4 regions of the Metabacillus sp. cB07 genome follow, and region 2 is predicted to be linked to each of the others. Evidence: riboswitches for the same ligand, from Rfam matches in the RefSeq annotation. Region 2 holds a riboswitch; each other region holds the start of a gene.

Region 1 (4,165 bases), 1.4 Mb from region 2:
TGCTTCAATCATGTCTTCAAAGCTTGAATAGCACATATGTGTATGAATTTGCGTCTCAGGTTTCACAGAAGCTGTTGACCGTTTAAAAGCAGTGACGGCCTCGTCCAAGTATTGTTCCCTCATATTTTCTTTAAGCGGAAGGCCTTCTCTAAGCGCAGGTTCATCTACTTGAATCATGCCTATGCCTGCGTTCTCTAACGCCTCAACTTCAGCTCTAATTGCGAGAGATAGCTGATTTAACACGGCTGCTCTGGGGACGTCGGATCTGACAAATGACCAATTTACTATCGTAACCGGCCCGGTCATCATGCCTTTTACCGGCTTGTCAGTCAGCCTTTGGGCGAACAGGGTTTCTTTTAATGTCATCGGCTCCTCAAAAAACACATCCCCGTAGATAACGGGCGGCCTTACGCAGCGTGAACCATATGACTGCACCCACCCATTTGAAGTGATGGCCATTCCTTCAAGTTTTTCTCCGAAATATTCGACCATGTCTGTCCGTTCGAACTCACCGTGAACAAGGACATCAAGCCCCAGGTTTTCCTGGATATCAATCCACTTTTTTATTTCTCCTTCAATAAACTGAGAATAGTCCGAATCCGAGAGAGTTCCTTTTTTGTACTTCAGCCTTGCAGCACGCACTTCTTTCGTTTGCGGAAAACTTCCGATTGTTGTAGTCGGAAGCACCGGAAGGCTGAATTTTCTTTGCTGAGCCTCTTTTCTTTGAACTGCGCTAACTCTGTCAGTGCTGTACTCATCAAAAGAAGCGTGTACAAAATGCCTGTTCCTCAAGTCGGAAGCCGCAAGTTCTGATATTCCACGATCATAAGCTGAAAAAGTCTCTTCTTCGAAATTCATAAACTTTGTCAGCAGGGTGATTTCCTGCAGCTTTTCATCCGCAAATGCCAGCGCGTTTTTAACAAGGGGGTGTAAATCCCCTTCACTCTCTGCTGTGACAGGCACATGAATCAGGCTGCATGAAGGCTGAAGAATCAGCCGGTCTCTTCCGACCTTCTCCAGAATTCGGTTTACCAATTTGGCTGTTTTCTGAAGCTCTGCCTTCCATATATTGCGGCCGTCGATGACGCCTGCCGCAAGCACCTTGTCCTTTGGAAAACCGAATACATTCAAATGCTCCAGTGTTTTGCCGCTGTCATGAACAAAATCAAGGCCTATGCCGTCAACAGGCAGCTGAATGAGCTCTTCATATTGCTCTGGACATTCAAAGTAAGTTTGCAGAAGAAGTTTTGTGCTGCCTAACCCTTTTTTGATTGTTTCATAGATTTTTTTCGTTTTTTTCATAAAGGCCGCATCCGCTGCAGATGTAACGAATATTGGCTCGTCTATTTGTATCCACTCTGCACCTTCTTCTTCAAGCTCCTTGAAAACCTGAACATATAAAGGGACGAGTTTTTCGAGAATTTCTTCGTTCTTTTCTCCTTTTGAAAGGGCTGTTAGAGTCAGCGGGCCGACAAGTACCGGTTTCCCCGTAATCCCGGCCTCATCCTTTGCTTCTTTAAATAGCTCAAGCAACCGGTTATGGATAAGGCGGGGTTCTGCCCCGTCAAGCTCAGGAACGATATAATGGTAGTTTGTGTTAAACCATTTTGTCATTTCTGATGCGACTTTGTCTTTGCTGCCCCTGACAATCGAAAAATACGTTTGGAGTGATAACGGGTCCTGATCCCTGAATCTTTCCGGAATCAGTCCGAACATAACGGCCGTATCAAGTACATGATCGTAACAGCTGAAGTCGCCGACCGGCACAAGGTCAATCCCCGCCTCGCGCTGTTTGACCAAATGAGAGAGCCTGATTTTCTTCATATCCAAATGAAACTCCCGCTCCGTCAAATCTCCTCTCCAAAACGCCTCAAGAAGCTTTTTCCATTCTCTTTTTTCTCCAATTCTCGGATAGCCAAGGTTTGAATTTCTCATTTTCATTGCGGTTCCCCCGTTTTCATAGTTTCTCAGCTCTAAACGTAAAAAAACTCTCCTTTTTTAAAGGAGAGTTTACTGGACACAGCTAACTAGAGTTGAGACACAACAAAGGTTTCAACATACCGCATCACCCTCCCTATTTCGCGTAGGCTTAAAGTGCATACGACAGGCAGGTCTCCTGGCTCTGGTTCACTGCATGCTGCTGCCTTCCCATTCCATTAGAAACAGTGGCTTCGTGCAGAATGCTCCCCATTACAGTGGCGCGACCGCACCGGATTTTCACCGGCTTCCCTTTTAAGCTTCCGCGTATAGCGTCAGCACCCATCGCTTGTCAACATATTATGAATATTTTTGTGATTGTTTTTAACAATAGCTGATGTTTTTCAATCTTGCAAGACATTTCTTATTATTCAGAAAGAAATTCCGATTACTTTCCATTTGGCAGCCTCATAAAATCCAAGCTTTTTATACAGTTCTCCTGCATCTGGATTGTTGTAGAATAAATAGAGTTCTCTTTCATCTCCATAATCCCTGCATATTCTCTCAATGACTTTTGAGGCATATCCTTTTCTTCTGTATTTGGGAGGAGTTGCAACGCCGGCAATAACAGCAGTCTTTTCGTGGTCTGTATAAATTCCTGCAGTTGCTGCCATCGTGCCGTTTTCCTCAAAGTAATAGACACTGAGTTTTCCAGAGCGGATGCTTTCATACTGTTCACCCGCAAAAATTTCTTCATTTGGACCAGCCAGTTTATACTCTTCTACCTGCATAAATAAGCGGTAAAGCCTGCGGCATTCCTCAAGACTTGTGATCTTGCAGACTTCTCCGGATCCTCTTCCGGCTGCTCTATTGTCGTATTTCATCATAACTGAGTCACTTTCAATCTCGGTTTTCACAATCCTTTTAATTGACTCAATAAGCTCCTGTTTCCCGAAAATTCTCCTGATGCCTGTTTCCTGAATGACAGGAATAAAAGCCTCTACATCGGCAGGCATAACAGAACTGCAGCAGTACATTTTATCAGGATAAATGATAAGCAAAGCCGTTAATTCAGCATTTTGATACTGACCGAAAACCCTGACCTGTTCATCTTTCAGATCTTCTGCAATCAAAGCGTTTACATCATGGTTTTTATCTAAAAAAGCGACTGCCTGAGGATATTGGTCTTGTTTAAGCAATTTTATCGCCATTTTGCATCTCCCGGGAAAAATTTTGGCCAGTCTATAGAATATTCTAACATTCTCCGTCCATTTGATATATATTTTAATAGAGAAGAAATTTCACTATTTGGAGAATTAGGTGTGTGCCCATGGAAATGAAGGATGTACTGTTGAATTTAATGCTCGTTTTGTCACCGCTTCTCATCATCCAGTTATTGTATATGAGAAAAGAAACGAACAAAAAAATGAACAAATGGCTGTTTGCCCTTCTTCCTGCGCTTGCCATTGTCTTCAGCATGCTGTATCCCTTTATGATTGATAGAGAGTTTTTCTTTGATTTCAGACGGATTCCATATGTTATGGGGCTTTTGTACGGAGGATATCCGCTTGGAATCTTTTTATTTATCGTCACAGTCGGAACAAGGGTGCTTATTGGCGGCAGCGGCATTTATCCGACAATTGTCATGGCAGGAATACTCGTTTTGTTTGTCCCGATGCTGTCTTCGTATTATTTGAAAAGCAGGCTGAGAATGAAGCTCTCTCTTGTGACTGCATTTGTTCTGGGTTCTCTGCTGTTATCGATTATCCAGATTGAAATGATGTATAAAACGGCTTTTCATCCATCGCATTATTTGGAGCTGATTATCTTTCACATTTTTGCAGCGGTCATCGGCACGATTTTGTTTGAAACAATCATTCAAAATTTTTATTTGCTGAAAAGGGTTATAAAAGCGGAAAAGCTTGAAGTTGTCAGCCATCTTGCAGCAAGTATTTCACATGAAGTGCGCAATCCCCTGACAACAACAAAAGGTTTTCTTCAGCTGCTCAGAGATGATGAAATAAGCAGGGAGAAACGGGACGAATATATAAAAATCTCATTAGACGAATTGGACCGTGCTACGAATATCATTAAAGATTACTTAACCTTTGCAAGACCAGAGGCTGAACATCAAAATCCGATTTCCATACACAGCGAGCTGAAAAACTGCATGAACGTTCTGACACCGCTCGCCCAAATGGAAAATGTCCAGTTTAAAGAGGATTTCTGCGAGGAAGAGCTCTTTGTG
Region 2 (4,165 bases):
TCTGCATACTGAACGGCTTCTTCGTCTTCCCAGCGCAGACGCTTAAGAGCAAGAAGGTGGTGCCATCCAAAGGTTCCGAGGCCGACTGCACGGTACTTTTTGTTTGTGAGCTTAGCCTGAAGAACGGGAATGTCATTTAAATCGATGACGTTATCGAGCATTCTGACCTGAACGTGGATCAGCCGCTCAAGCACATCATCTGACACAGCGCGGGCAAGGTTGATGGAAGAGAGGTTGCACACAACAAAATCTCCCGGTGTTTTAACAGTAATGATTTTGCCGTCTTCTGTATACTGTTCATCCATTGTTGTCGGGCTTTGGTTCTGAGTGATTTCTGTACAGAGATTGCTGCAGTAAACCATTCCTTTATGCGCATTGGGATTTTTCCGGTTCACTTCATCCCGGTAAAACATAAAGGGGGTCCCTGACTCAAGCTGGCTTTTCATAATGCCCTTCATAATGTCAATTGCAGGAACGGTAGTTTTTGAGAGTTCCGGATGATTGGCGCATTCCCAATATTTTTCGCGGAACGACCCTGCGCCTTTTTGCTCATCATAATAATCTTCCAAGGAGTAACCCATGACTTTCCGAACTTCATGAGGGTCGAACAAATGCCACTCTCCGCGGTTTTCAGCCTGTTCCATGAAAAGGTCCGGCAGGCAGACGCCGGTGAAGAGGTCATGTGTGCGTAAACGCTCATCCCCGTTGTTCAGCTTGGAATCAAGGAAGGAATAGATATCCTTGTGCCAGACGTCGAGGTAAACGGCGATCGCGCCTTTTCTTTGCCCGAGCTGATCCACGCTTACCGCCGTATTGTTCAGCTGCTTCATCCACGGTATGACACCGGACGATACTCCTTTAAAGCCTTTAATATCACTCCCGCGGCTGCGGATTTTCCCGAGATAAACGCCGATGCCTCCGCCTGATTTTGAAAGATTGGCAATGTCTGTGTTGCTGTCGAAGATGCCCTGCAGACTGTCATCAACTGTATCAATAAAACAGCTGGACAGCTGTCCGACAGGCTTTCCTGCGTTCGACAATGTTGGTGTTGCAACGGTCATATACAAATTGCTGAGTGCCCAGTAGGCTTCTTTTACAAGCTGAAGTCGGTGTTCCGTGTCTTCCTTTGCCATCAGCGTCATGGCGATGACGAGGTACCGCTCCTGGGGAAGCTCATAAACCGACTTGTCATAATCTCTCGCAAGATACCGGTCAGAGAGTGTCCGGAGCCCAATGTATGTAAAAAGCTTGTCTTTGTCGTGATCAATGACATCCGAAAGCTGCTCAATTTCTTCTTCGGAATAAGAGTCAAGAAGGTGCCTGCTGTAGATGCCTTTTGCCGTAAGGGTTTTAATCAGCGACAGAAAGGTGCCGCCGCCTGATTCCCTGTTATATGCCGCTTCTTTATACAGCTTTTTAAGATAAATCCGGGCACAGAAAAAGGTCCATTCCGGCTGAAGCTCACTGATATTTGAGAGTCCTTCGAGAATAAGAAGGTTGGTTACCTGAGAGGCAGAACAGACAGTCCGGCCTTCCATGCTTTGAACAGCTCTTTCGGTGTATGTATGGAGGTCAAGCTCTTTAAAATCTTTTCCGGTTTCAGAAATAAAGTCAGTCAGCCGCTGCGGTGAGAACGGGGCTTTTTCGTTTGTCAGTTCGTTTACGATGACGGTAGTCATTTTGGTTGCCATAAGACATCCTCCTCATTTATAGTTCAGATTTTCCGCATATTAAACGGTCAATGATCTTTCAGGAAAAAAGCTGCGAAAATCAAAAAAACCGCCCATGAGAACATGAGCGGATCAAACGATAGAATAAGAGGGTGCACGCATCCCTGTTACTGGCCATCGTTTCATCTCCTCAGTCCCCGAAGAATTCGAAACTTCTGCAAATCTAAGGCAGGTCTCCTGACTTGTGATCATTCTGCGCTGAGTCCTTCCCATACATTTCTCTCGTACAGTGGTATTCCCAGTTCGTCACACTTACAGTTGCGGGGACAGTTCCGGATTTGCACCGGATTCCCTTTTAAGCCAACATGTTGGCACCTTGATTCGCTGATTATTTCAATATGTGGTATGTAGTTTTAGTAGTAAAATCAATATGTTGTGTTATTTGATATTCTCATCATAAATGACATGGGTTATAATTTCAACTGAAATCTATGAAAATGTCGAAAGAAAAATAGAAAACCATTTTACAGTTCAGCGTGTTTCATCATACCATAGGTTAAAGGGAAGGTTACACTAAGTCTTATAAAAAGGAGATTTATCATGTACATACTTGTTAACGGCGAATATAAAAAGCGTGATGAAGTAGCGATTGATCTTGAAGACAGGGGCCATCAGTTCGGTGACGGGGTTTACGAGGTCATCAGGGTATATGATGGGGCATTTTTTGCGATGAAGGAGCATATGGAGCGGTTCATTCGAAGCGCAGAAGAAATCAAAATCGACCTTCCATATACGATAGGGGAGCTGACAGGTCAGCTTGAAGAACTTCTCCGCCTGAATAAGACAGAAGACGGCGGTATTTATATGCAGGTAACAAGAGGAGCTGCCGCAAGAAAGCATCTGTTTCCGGGCAAGGATACGCGTCCTGAATTAACGGCCTATCCAATTCCATGCTCAAAACCGGCAAAAGAGCAGGAGGTAGGGATTTCTCTCAGCCTGCTTGAAGACGTGCGCTGGCTCAGATGCGATATTAAAAGCCTGAATCTGCTGGGTAATGTCCTTGCAAAACAGGAGGCACATGACCGCGGGGCATATGAAGCTCTGCTGCACAGAAGCGGCATGATTACAGAGGGGTCTTCCTCCAATTTCTATGGGGTGAAAAACGGAAGTGTGTTTACGCATCCTGCGAATAACCTGATCCTGAATGGTGTTACGAGAATGAAAGTAGAAGAGCTTTGCAGACAGAACGGAATCGAGTTTCTGGAAGAAAGATTGAGCACTGAAGGTCTTGTCTCTCTTGATGAAGCATTTATCACATCTACGACCAGTGAAGTGATTCCTGTCATAAAGGTTGATGAAGGAAAGATTGGAGAAGGAATTCCAGGCCCGGTCACAAGAAAGCTTCAAAAGCTGTTTGATGAACTGATCGCAAAAGAAACGAAAGTGGTCGAGAAATAATAAAAATCCCGCCTGGTTTAGGCGGGATTTTCTGCTAGAGTGTATGTTTCCTGACAGGCAGGAATCCAAAAAGGACAGAAAACAATGGAGACAGGTAGAGAAAGAACGCAAATGGCAGGTACGCTATGACGTCCACACCGAGTGTCTGCGCAAAAAAGGCTCCGCTTACTCCCCAGGGAATAAGGGGATTGATCAGTGTTCCGGCATCTTCAAGGGATCTTGATAAATATTTCTTTTCAACGTTCAGTTTTTCATAGGCCGGTTTAAACGACTGACCGGGAATGAGTATGGACAAATACTGCTCTCCAGTTACGAGATTAACTCCGATTGAAGAAGAAATAGTTGCAAGGATCAGCTGCCCTTTGACTTTAATTCTCTCAATCAATCCGTTTAATAAAGTCTGGATCAGCTGCATTTTATCCATCAATCCGCCTAAAGCAAAGGCGATCATAATCAGCGAAATGGACCACATCATAGACTGAAGCCCGCCGCGGTTAAGCATTTGCTGGACGGTTTCCTGCTGAATATCAAACGCTGTTCCATTTTGCAGAACGGCTAAGAAACCGGAAAGATTTGTCCCGTCCTGAATGAGGAGACCTGTGATGCCGGCCGTTGCAATGCCTGCTGCAAGAGCAGGAATAACAGGAACCCGTGAGATGGCAAGTCCAATCACAATCAGAGGAGAGATCAAGGTCCATGGACTGATTGTGACGTGCTCTTTCATGACCGTCATAATTTCCTTAATGTTATCAAGTGTTGCTCCGTCAGCAGAAAGAGTTGTCCCCATATACCAGAAAAGTGCTGCTGTTATCGCATAAGCGGGAATCGTCGTTTGTGCCATATGGCGGATATGAGTAAAAATATTGACTTCAGCCACACCTGAGGCAAAATTCGTTGTATCTGACATCGGCGACATTTTATCCCCGAAGCATGCCCCGCAAATAACAGCCCCTGCAGCCCATTCAACGGGAACTCCTGCGGCAATGGCCACTCCCATAAGAGCAACTCCGACTGTACTGACCGTTGTAAAACTGCTG
Region 3 (4,165 bases), 1.8 Mb from region 2:
ATGTTTTGGAAAAGCGTAGTCGGTAAACTCTGGTTTACCATCCTGCTTCTTGTATCATTCGTCTTATTTGTTCTGACCGTTCTGCTGCTTCAATTTATTGAAAGTTTTCATGTTGATGAAGCCGAAAACGAACTGACTCAGCTGGCCAACAAAGTGTCTGTTATTTTGGAAAACCATGAAGACCAGGAGCTTGCAAGGTCCATCACCTGGGAGCTTGCGGATGAACTGACAAGCATTGTGATAGCCGAAAACGAAAATGAATACTGGTTTTCACCAAAGAAGTATGAAAACACGCCAACCTTCAGCATGGAGGACATCCGCGCTGACAGAGAGCTGTCAAAGGTGTTTCAGGATCAGAAAAATGTAAGCAAGCTCACCCGGCTGCCTGAAGAACAGCAAAAAAACTCCGGAAACAAGGAGGAAGTGCTTGTAGTCGGTGTTCCCTATAAAACAAGCGACGGCAAGGACGGAGCCGTTTTTATGTCACAGTCCCTGCAGGCCGTCCAAAAGACGACCGAGCACACGACAAAATACATTCTTCTTGCAGCAGGTATAGCCATCATTCTGACAACGGTTTTTGCCTTTTTCCTGTCTACTAGAATTACCTATCCATTGAGAAAAATGAGAGAGGCGACACAAGAGCTGACACGCGGCAATTTTGATACAAAAGTTCCTATTTTGAGCCACGATGAAATCGGGGAGCTTGCCATTGCGTTCAATCAGATGGGCAGACAGCTGAAGTTTAACATCAACGCTCTCAATCAGGAGAAAGAGCACTTAACGAGCATTTTAAGCAGTATGGCAGACGGGGTTATCACGCTTAATATTGATGGAACAATTCTCGTAACCAATCCTCCTGCAGAACGCTTCCTGCAGTCATGGTACTATGAACAGAAAATGCAGATTAATGAAGGGGAAGAAATTCCGCCGGAAGCAAAGGAATTGTTCCAGCGGGTTGTCAACACAGAAAGAGAGCATATCGTTGAAGTAACCCTTCAGGGAAGAAGCTGGGTGCTTGTCATGAGCCCGCTTTACAATCAGTCGTACGTCCGGGGGGCTGTTGCCGTGCTTCGGGACATGACAGAAGAGCGCAGGCTTGATAAATTGCGCAAAGACTTTATCGCAAACGTCAGCCATGAACTGAGAACGCCGATTGCCATGCTCCAGGGGTATTCTGAAGCAATCGTGGATGATATTGCAAGCTCGGATGAAGAGAAAAAGGAGATTGCACAGGTTATTTACGATGAATCGCTCAGAATGGGAAGGCTTGTCAATGACCTGCTCGATCTTGCCCGGATGGAAGCGGGTCATATTACCCTTAATCTCGAGAGCATTTCCATTCATGAATTTATTGAAAAAATAAACCGGAAGTTCCAGGGACTTGCAAGAGAAAAAGACATTACGCTCACCTCCAGCATTACACTTGACGAACCTGAATTTGTTCTCGATCCTGATAAAATTGAACAGGTTCTGACGAATCTCGTGGATAACGCTATCAGGCATACACTTGAGGGCGGTACAGTCGAAATGGCTGTGCAGTCTGCTGCCGGCGGTATTAAAGTTGATGTGAAGGATACGGGCACAGGAATTGTCGAAGAAGACCTTCCGTTTGTTTTTGAGCGTTTTTACAAAGCAGATAAGGCGAGGACGAGAGGCCGCTCCGGAACTGGCCTTGGTCTTGCGATTGCCAAGAACATTGTCGATGCTCATTCAGGATCGATTAATGTGCACAGCAAAGTAAATGAAGGAACAACATTCAGTTTCTTTCTGCCTCGAAAAACCGTTTATCCTGAAAGAATCTGACGAATATTCTTGTTTCATACGAAACACCTGTTGATGCCGCATGTCGTTTTAGGTACAATAAAAGCTGGATATAAAAGTGAATACGAAAAGAAACTGGTGCAAACTTTGCTTAATAGGGAATCAGGTGAGATGCCTGGACTGTCCCCGCAACTGTAAGTGCAGACAATACCTGCTTTTAGACCACTGTCAGAATTCAGACGGGAAGGTGCAGGCTTGAGGATGAAGCACGAGTCAGTAGACCTGCCGGGATCTTTCGAACGTTACTATTCTTCGGGGATTTGAGCATAGAAACGGCACAGGTATGGCATGAGTGCCTGCAGTTTCTTCTATGCCGTTTTTAAAAGCCCATCTTCTATAAGATGGGCTTTTTGCTTTTCCAATACATACACAACAACAAGAGGAGAGATGGACCATGAACAAATTTTACAGTTTTCTCGCAATCATTCTTCTGACACTGATGAGTGCCTGCGGAAATGCGGCAGAGCAGCCTAAAACGGAAGAAACAAAACCTGCTGCTGAGAGCAAAGAGCAGGCTGAAGAGCTGAAAGCATCTGTCACGCTGACAAAAAATGAAATGGCAGAAAAAGTAGACGCTAAAGAAATCGCTTTTGAAGAAGGAAAAAACTTGATGGATGCCATGAAGGAGAACTTTGAAATTGAAGAGTCCGGAGGTTTTATCAACGGAATTGAAGGCATCCAGGCGAGCGAAGCGGACAAAACATACTGGCATTTAATCGTTAACGGGGAAGATGCCATGACAGGAGCAAATGACATTAAGCTGAAAGACGGCGATAAAATTGAATTTGATCTGCGGAATTATGAGTAAGCGAGAGAAACAATGACAACAAGAAGAATCAGTCTTCTGTCTCTGCTTATAGCCTTGTCCGTTGTCGGCAGACTTTCCTTTCAATTTGTTCCGAACATACAGCCGATGACAGCCATCATTCTCATCACGGCGATTCTGCTCGGACCGGTTAATGGAATGATTGTCGCAGTGCTAGGCTGTTTCCTGAGCAACCTGCTGCTTGGCATGGGAACGTGGACAATCTGGCAGATGCTTGCATGGGGGATTCTGGCTCTAGTATTCGGCCTGCTTGGAAAAGCTGTCAAAAGAAACAGGCTGCTCATTTTTACCCCGACAGCTGTTCTTGCGGGATATCTATTTGGATTCATCGTTTCTCTGAATATGTTTGTCCTGACAGATAACGGACTCGCCTACTATCTTGCAGGAATCCCGTTTGATACGATGCATGCAGCAGGAAACGGCATTTTCTTTCTTGTGCTGTACCCGGTTATGCAAAAAACGTTTCAGTATTATCTGTGTAAAAACGATTATGGCGTTACACTTCAATAAAATAATGGCAGAATAAGAGAGAGACTTTCTTTTTAGCTTAGGCAAGACAGTCTGAGAACAAAGGACAGGAGCTGCTGAATATGAATTTGTATACTAGAACCGGCGATAAAGGGAAAACAAGCATTATCGGGGGCCGGGTCGATAAGGATGACCTGAGGGTAGAAGCCTACGGAACAATCGATGAGGTAAACTCTTTTACCGGTCTTGCCATGACATGGATGAACGATGAAAGCCTGAAAGACATGAAGCAGGAATTTGAAAAAATCCAGCATGAACTTTTTGACTGCGGAAGCGATCTTGCTGTCATCCACGGCAAGCAAAAGCATCCCTATAAAACAACACCTGACATGATTGAGTTTCTTGAAACGCGAATTGATGCGTACACAGCAGAAGCCCCTCCGCTCGAGCGATTCATTCTTCCTGGAGGGACAGAGGCGGCTGCTGCCATCCATGTGGCAAGGACCGTGGCAAGAAGAGCGGAGCGATGTATTGTTTCGCTCAAAAAAGAAACGGAAATCAATGAGCATGTTTTAACGTATATGAACAGACTTTCCGATTATTTCTTTGCGGCTGCGAGAGCGGCAAATGCCAGACTCGGTTCAAAAGATGTGGAGTATGAAAGAAGTGCCATCGTATTTACGAAAAAGAAAGAGTCATAATTTCTTTGAAAAGGAAGGCGGAAACTGCCTTCCTTTTTCTATGCAATCCCGATATAGTAAAAGATGTGTAACTTTTTATTCTTCATTCCGACTAATGTATTGATTGGAGGTTCGTTCATGGAAGAGGCCTTTCAAAGGATTTATGAAAAATATCACAGCGATCTTTTCCAGTTCTTGTTTTATATGGTGAAGAATCGTGAACAGGCCGAGGACCTCGTTCAGGAAGTGTATATACGAATATTAAAATCACACAGCAGTTTTGAAGGACGGAGCAGTGAGAAAACCTGGATCCTCTCCATTGCAAGACATGTTGCGATTGATTTTTTCCGCAAACAGAAAACACTTAAAC
Region 4 (4,165 bases), 1.2 Mb from region 2:
ATACATGCCTGAACAGACACTGACCATCAATAAAACCCGATTAGAAGAAAGAATTCATAAACTCGCTGAAATAGGAAGAATTGGCGAAACCGGAGTTTCAAGGCTCGCATTGTCAAAAGAAGATAAACAGGCAATGGAAACAGTCAAAGGCTGGATGGAGGAAGCAGGCCTTGCCGCACGGATTGATCACTTTGGAAATCTGATTGGCAGGCTTGAGGGAAAAAGAGCTGAAGCACCTGTCCTTATGCTCGGGTCCCATATTGATTCGCAGCCTTATGGCGGAAGATTTGATGGAGTCATCGGTGTTCTAGGGGCAATCGAAGCAGTTCAGACGCTGCAGGAGAATTCAGTGAAACCGGATATGCCAATTGAAGTTGCTGCTTTTTGTGATGAAGAGGGAGCGCGATTTAATAAAGGATTATTTGGTGTAAGAGGGATTCTCGGCAAACTGGAAGAGGGAGAACTTGACCGGAAGGATAAAGATGGCATAACACGGCGGGATGCGCTGCTTTCGTTCGGATGTGATCCCGAGCGATTTAAGGAGTCAGAGTACTCTCCTGGAAGCATTTCAGCCTACCTTGAGCTGCACATTGAACAGGGACCGGTTCTGGAAGCGAAGGATGCACCAGTCGGGATTGTAACAGGCATTTCGGGACCGCTATGGCTGACAGTTGAGCTTGAAGGCTTTGCAGGCCACGCCGGTTCTGTGCCAATGCACATGAGACAGGATGCTTTAGTTGGAGCGGCAAAGGTCATAGTTGCCCTGAATGATCTCGCTTCAGAAGATCCATCTGCACCCACAGTGGGGACCGTCGGGAGCCTGAAGGTTTTTCCTGATTCACGGAACATCATACCTGAAAAAGTGATGTTTACGGTAGATCTCAGGGATATTCAAATGGAAAGAAGAAATATCATAGAAAATCAGTTGAGAAAACGGCTGCATTTGATCTGCGAGGATCACGGACTGACATATACGGTTTCTGAAGACACAAACAGTGAACCGCGCTATTGCTCGGAGGACATTATGAATACTATGAGGGCAGCGAGCAAGGAGATTGGTCTGGATGCGCCTGAACTGATGAGCGGACCTTTTCATGATGCACTCGCGATGTCTTATGAATGTGATTACGGGATGATTTTTGTCCGCTGCAAAGACGGCATCAGCCATAATCCAAAGGAGTTTTCAACGATGGGAGATATATCGCTTGGAACAGAGCTGCTGTACAGGACAGCCTTAAAATTGGCAGTGAAATAGACAAAGCTGTCTATTTTTCTTTTTGACTAAACATTCTGAACCCATCATAATCAAGGCTATACTCTTGATGGGATGGTGGACGTGAATGAAAAAGAAAACAGCTGTATCCTGGAGCGGAGGGAAAGACGGATGCATGGCCCTTCATAAACTTGCAGCCGAGGGGCATGAAATCGCATGCCTTATAACGACGGTTCCGGCTGAAACAGGAAGAACATTCGGGCACGGAGAGAAAATAGATGCGATCAAACAGCAAAGTCTTGCGCTTGAAATACCGGTGCATTTTATATCATGCACCTATGATAGCTATACGGATCACTTTATCGGTGCGCTGAAAGAGTTGAAGGAACAATACGGCCTGACAAGTATTGCTTTCGGCGACCTTTACTTGGAGGAGCACCGGGAGTGGGGCGAAAAAGCCTCTGAAGCAGCGGGCCTTGAACCGCTTTACCCTTTATGGATGGAAAAAGAGAACGCCATATATGCCCTTCAGCAATTTGCGGAAAGCGGATATAAAGCCGCTGTAATCAGAGTTAGAGATGACAAGCTTGATCCATCCTGGCTCGGAATGGAGGTTAATCAGCGATTTATTGACCGCGCCTTAGAAACAGAGATATGCCCTATGGGCGAGGCAGGTGAATACCATACATTCGTCTATGACGGGCCGCTGTTCAAAAAGGAAATCCAGATTGCATTCGGTAACGTTCTTCAACTGGAAACGACAAAAAGACTGGAGATTGAGAAAGCCGAATTAAGAGAAAAAACAACAACATGAAAAAAATCTTGATGACTTTTCCAGTTTTATAGATTACAATGAACAAAAAATATGATTCTTTTAAAGTGCCTGAATACTCAGGATAATAGGGAAGCCGGTGGAAATCCGGCGCAGCCCCCGCTACTGTAAGCGCAGATTGAACTGAATCGCCACTGACTCTAATGTCGGGAAGGCTCAAGTAACAAGATGAAGCGCAAAGCCAGGAGACCTGCTTTAATTGATTTTTGCTTGTTTTTCGGTGGGAAGAACGAGTCAGGACCCCTGTATGCGTTAGTTCACTATGCTTATTTAGGCCTTGACTGTCTTCAGTCAGGGCCTTTTTATATTGGCAAAAAAGATGGGAGATGGATGTATGGCGATAAAAAATGAAAAAGGAAGAGTGCTGGTCTATACAGGCAATGGAAAAGGAAAAACGACAGCAGCAATTGGTCTTGCCGTGCGGGCTGCCGGAAGACAAATGAACGTGTCCATCCTGCAATTTATTAAATCACCTGAGCGGACTTACGGCGAGAGAACGATACTGAATGCTCTGCCCGGAGTCAGTATTCAGCAGCTCGGGGCCGGGTTTACCTGGACTAAAACACCCGAGATTCACCGGGAAGCTTTAAAACTGGCTTGGATAAAAGCAAAAGAATCCATTCTGAGCGGGGACTCTGATGTTGTCATTCTTGACGAAATCAATAATGCCCTTGCCATTCAGACTTTTCCTGTGGACGATGTTCTGCCTCTTGAAGACGTCATTTGGACCATTCAAAACCGTCCCCCTCATGTCCACCTTGTCCTGACAGGCAGAAACGCCAAAAAGGAAATCAGGGAAATAGCTGATCTCGTCTCTGTGATCGACGTTGAAAAGCATTATTACGATGAAGGTGTCGACGCCATTTATGGAATTGAATATTAATGAAAATGGGGAAAAAAAGGCGCTTCGACTCATGATTCAGGGGACTCATTCGGATGCAGGCAAAAGCATTCTGACAACCGCACTGTGCAGGATTTTAAGTCAGGACGGGTATAAAACGGCTCCCTTTAAATCACAGAACATGGCATTAAATTCATACATAACAAAAGACGGCAAAGAGATCGGAAGAGCACAGGGTATTCAGGCAGAAGCAGCAGGAATAGAAGCTGACACTGACATGAATCCGATCTTAATTAAACCCTCAGGTGAAATGGAATCCCAGGTGGTTTTTCACGGCAGACCCTTTGCAGTCATGAACGCCGGAGCATACAGGCAGGATTTTTTCAACCTTGGTCTTAATGCGATAAAAAATTCTTTGCACAACCTGATAAGCAAGTATGACGCGGTCGTGATTGAAGGGGCGGGGTCTCCTGCTGAAGTCAATTTAAATGACCGTGAGCTTGTCAACATGCGCGTTGCAGAGATTGCGGATGCCCCTGTTTTACTAGTTGGAGACATCGATAGAGGAGGGGTATTTGCAAGTCTTGTCGGAACGCTCCAGCTTGTTGCGGAAAAAGACCGCAAACGGGTTGCCGGAGTTGTTATTAATAAATTCAGGGGAGATCTTGACCTGCTTAAACCGGGGCTCCAATGGTTTGAGGAGTACACAGGAATACCCGTTGTTGGTGTTCTCCCGTTTATACCGGACCTTGAAATTGATGGCGAAGACTCTCTCGTCCTCAATCAGTACTCCCAAGGCACAAATCTTGAGGGAGATTTGGATGTTGCAGTTCTTGCCTACCCAAGACTGTCTAATTTTACAGATATCGATCCTCTTAGACTGGAGCCTGATGTGAATATCCGCTTTGTCAGAAAAGCCTCTGCATTTGGCCGGCCTGATCTTATTGTCCTGCCAGGCAGTAAAAACACAGCTGAAGACCTTCATTTTTTAAAAGAGACCGGACTTTTTGACAAAGTGCTGTCTGCTTATAAAAATGGAACCCATATCATCGGGATATGCGGCGGGTATCAAATGATGGGAGAAAAACTGTCTGATCCAGTAGGCGTCGAATCCGGCATTATAGAACAGGACGGGCTTGCCATTTTCCCTGTGTCAACTGTCCTGTATGCGGATAAGAAAACCATTCGGACGGAAGGACCTTGTGCCGTCTCAGGATATGAAGACCTTACTCTTTCAGGTTACGAGATTCACATGGGACAAACTTTGCTGTCTGATGCT

What was found. Region 2 has a riboswitch for cobalamin ahead of JOJ89_RS04100 (ribonucleoside-diphosphate reductase subunit alpha). Riboswitches for the same ligand answer to the same signal wherever they lie in the genome.
Region 1: linked by a shared signal. The riboswitch ahead of metE (5-methyltetrahydropteroyltriglutamate--homocysteine S-methyltransferase) and the one ahead of JOJ89_RS04100 (ribonucleoside-diphosphate reductase subunit alpha) in region 2 are both predicted to bind cobalamin.
Region 3: linked by a shared signal. The riboswitch ahead of JOJ89_RS13070 (DUF4430 domain-containing protein) and the one ahead of JOJ89_RS04100 (ribonucleoside-diphosphate reductase subunit alpha) in region 2 are both predicted to bind cobalamin.
Region 4: linked by a shared signal. The riboswitch ahead of JOJ89_RS10230 (cob(I)yrinic acid a,c-diamide adenosyltransferase) and the one ahead of JOJ89_RS04100 (ribonucleoside-diphosphate reductase subunit alpha) in region 2 are both predicted to bind cobalamin.

The regions. Positions count from the first base shown of each region.
Region 1 covers NZ_CP069296.1:2,159,871-2,164,035, forward strand. The annotation lists gene metE (5-methyltetrahydropteroyltriglutamate--homocysteine S-methyltransferase) at 1-1,941, opposite strand, end outside; cobalamin riboswitch at 2,090-2,278, opposite strand; gene JOJ89_RS10835 (GNAT family N-acetyltransferase) at 2,349-3,128, opposite strand; gene JOJ89_RS10840 (sensor histidine kinase) at 3,248-4,165, shown strand, end outside.
Region 2 covers NZ_CP069296.1:800,272-804,436, forward strand. The annotation lists gene JOJ89_RS04100 (ribonucleoside-diphosphate reductase subunit alpha) at 1-1,691, opposite strand, end outside; cobalamin riboswitch at 1,881-2,063, opposite strand; gene dat (D-amino-acid transaminase) at 2,271-3,128, shown strand; gene nhaC (Na+/H+ antiporter NhaC) at 3,163-4,165, opposite strand, start outside.
Region 3 covers NZ_CP069296.1:2,571,248-2,575,412, reverse strand. The annotation lists gene JOJ89_RS13075 (ATP-binding protein) at 1-1,803, shown strand, start outside; gene JOJ89_RS13080 (response regulator transcription factor) at 1-1, shown strand, start outside; cobalamin riboswitch at 1,881-2,065, shown strand; gene JOJ89_RS13070 (DUF4430 domain-containing protein) at 2,216-2,629, shown strand; gene JOJ89_RS13065 (ECF transporter S component) at 2,642-3,157, shown strand; gene JOJ89_RS13060 (cob(I)yrinic acid a,c-diamide adenosyltransferase) at 3,238-3,816, shown strand; gene sigX (RNA polymerase sigma factor SigX) at 3,934-4,165, shown strand, end outside.
Region 4 covers NZ_CP069296.1:2,036,675-2,040,839, reverse strand. The annotation lists gene JOJ89_RS10240 (M20 family metallo-hydrolase) at 5-1,255, shown strand; gene JOJ89_RS10235 (Dph6-related ATP pyrophosphatase) at 1,341-2,027, shown strand; cobalamin riboswitch at 2,074-2,257, shown strand; gene JOJ89_RS10230 (cob(I)yrinic acid a,c-diamide adenosyltransferase) at 2,380-2,928, shown strand; gene JOJ89_RS10225 (cobyric acid synthase) at 2,912-4,165, shown strand, end outside.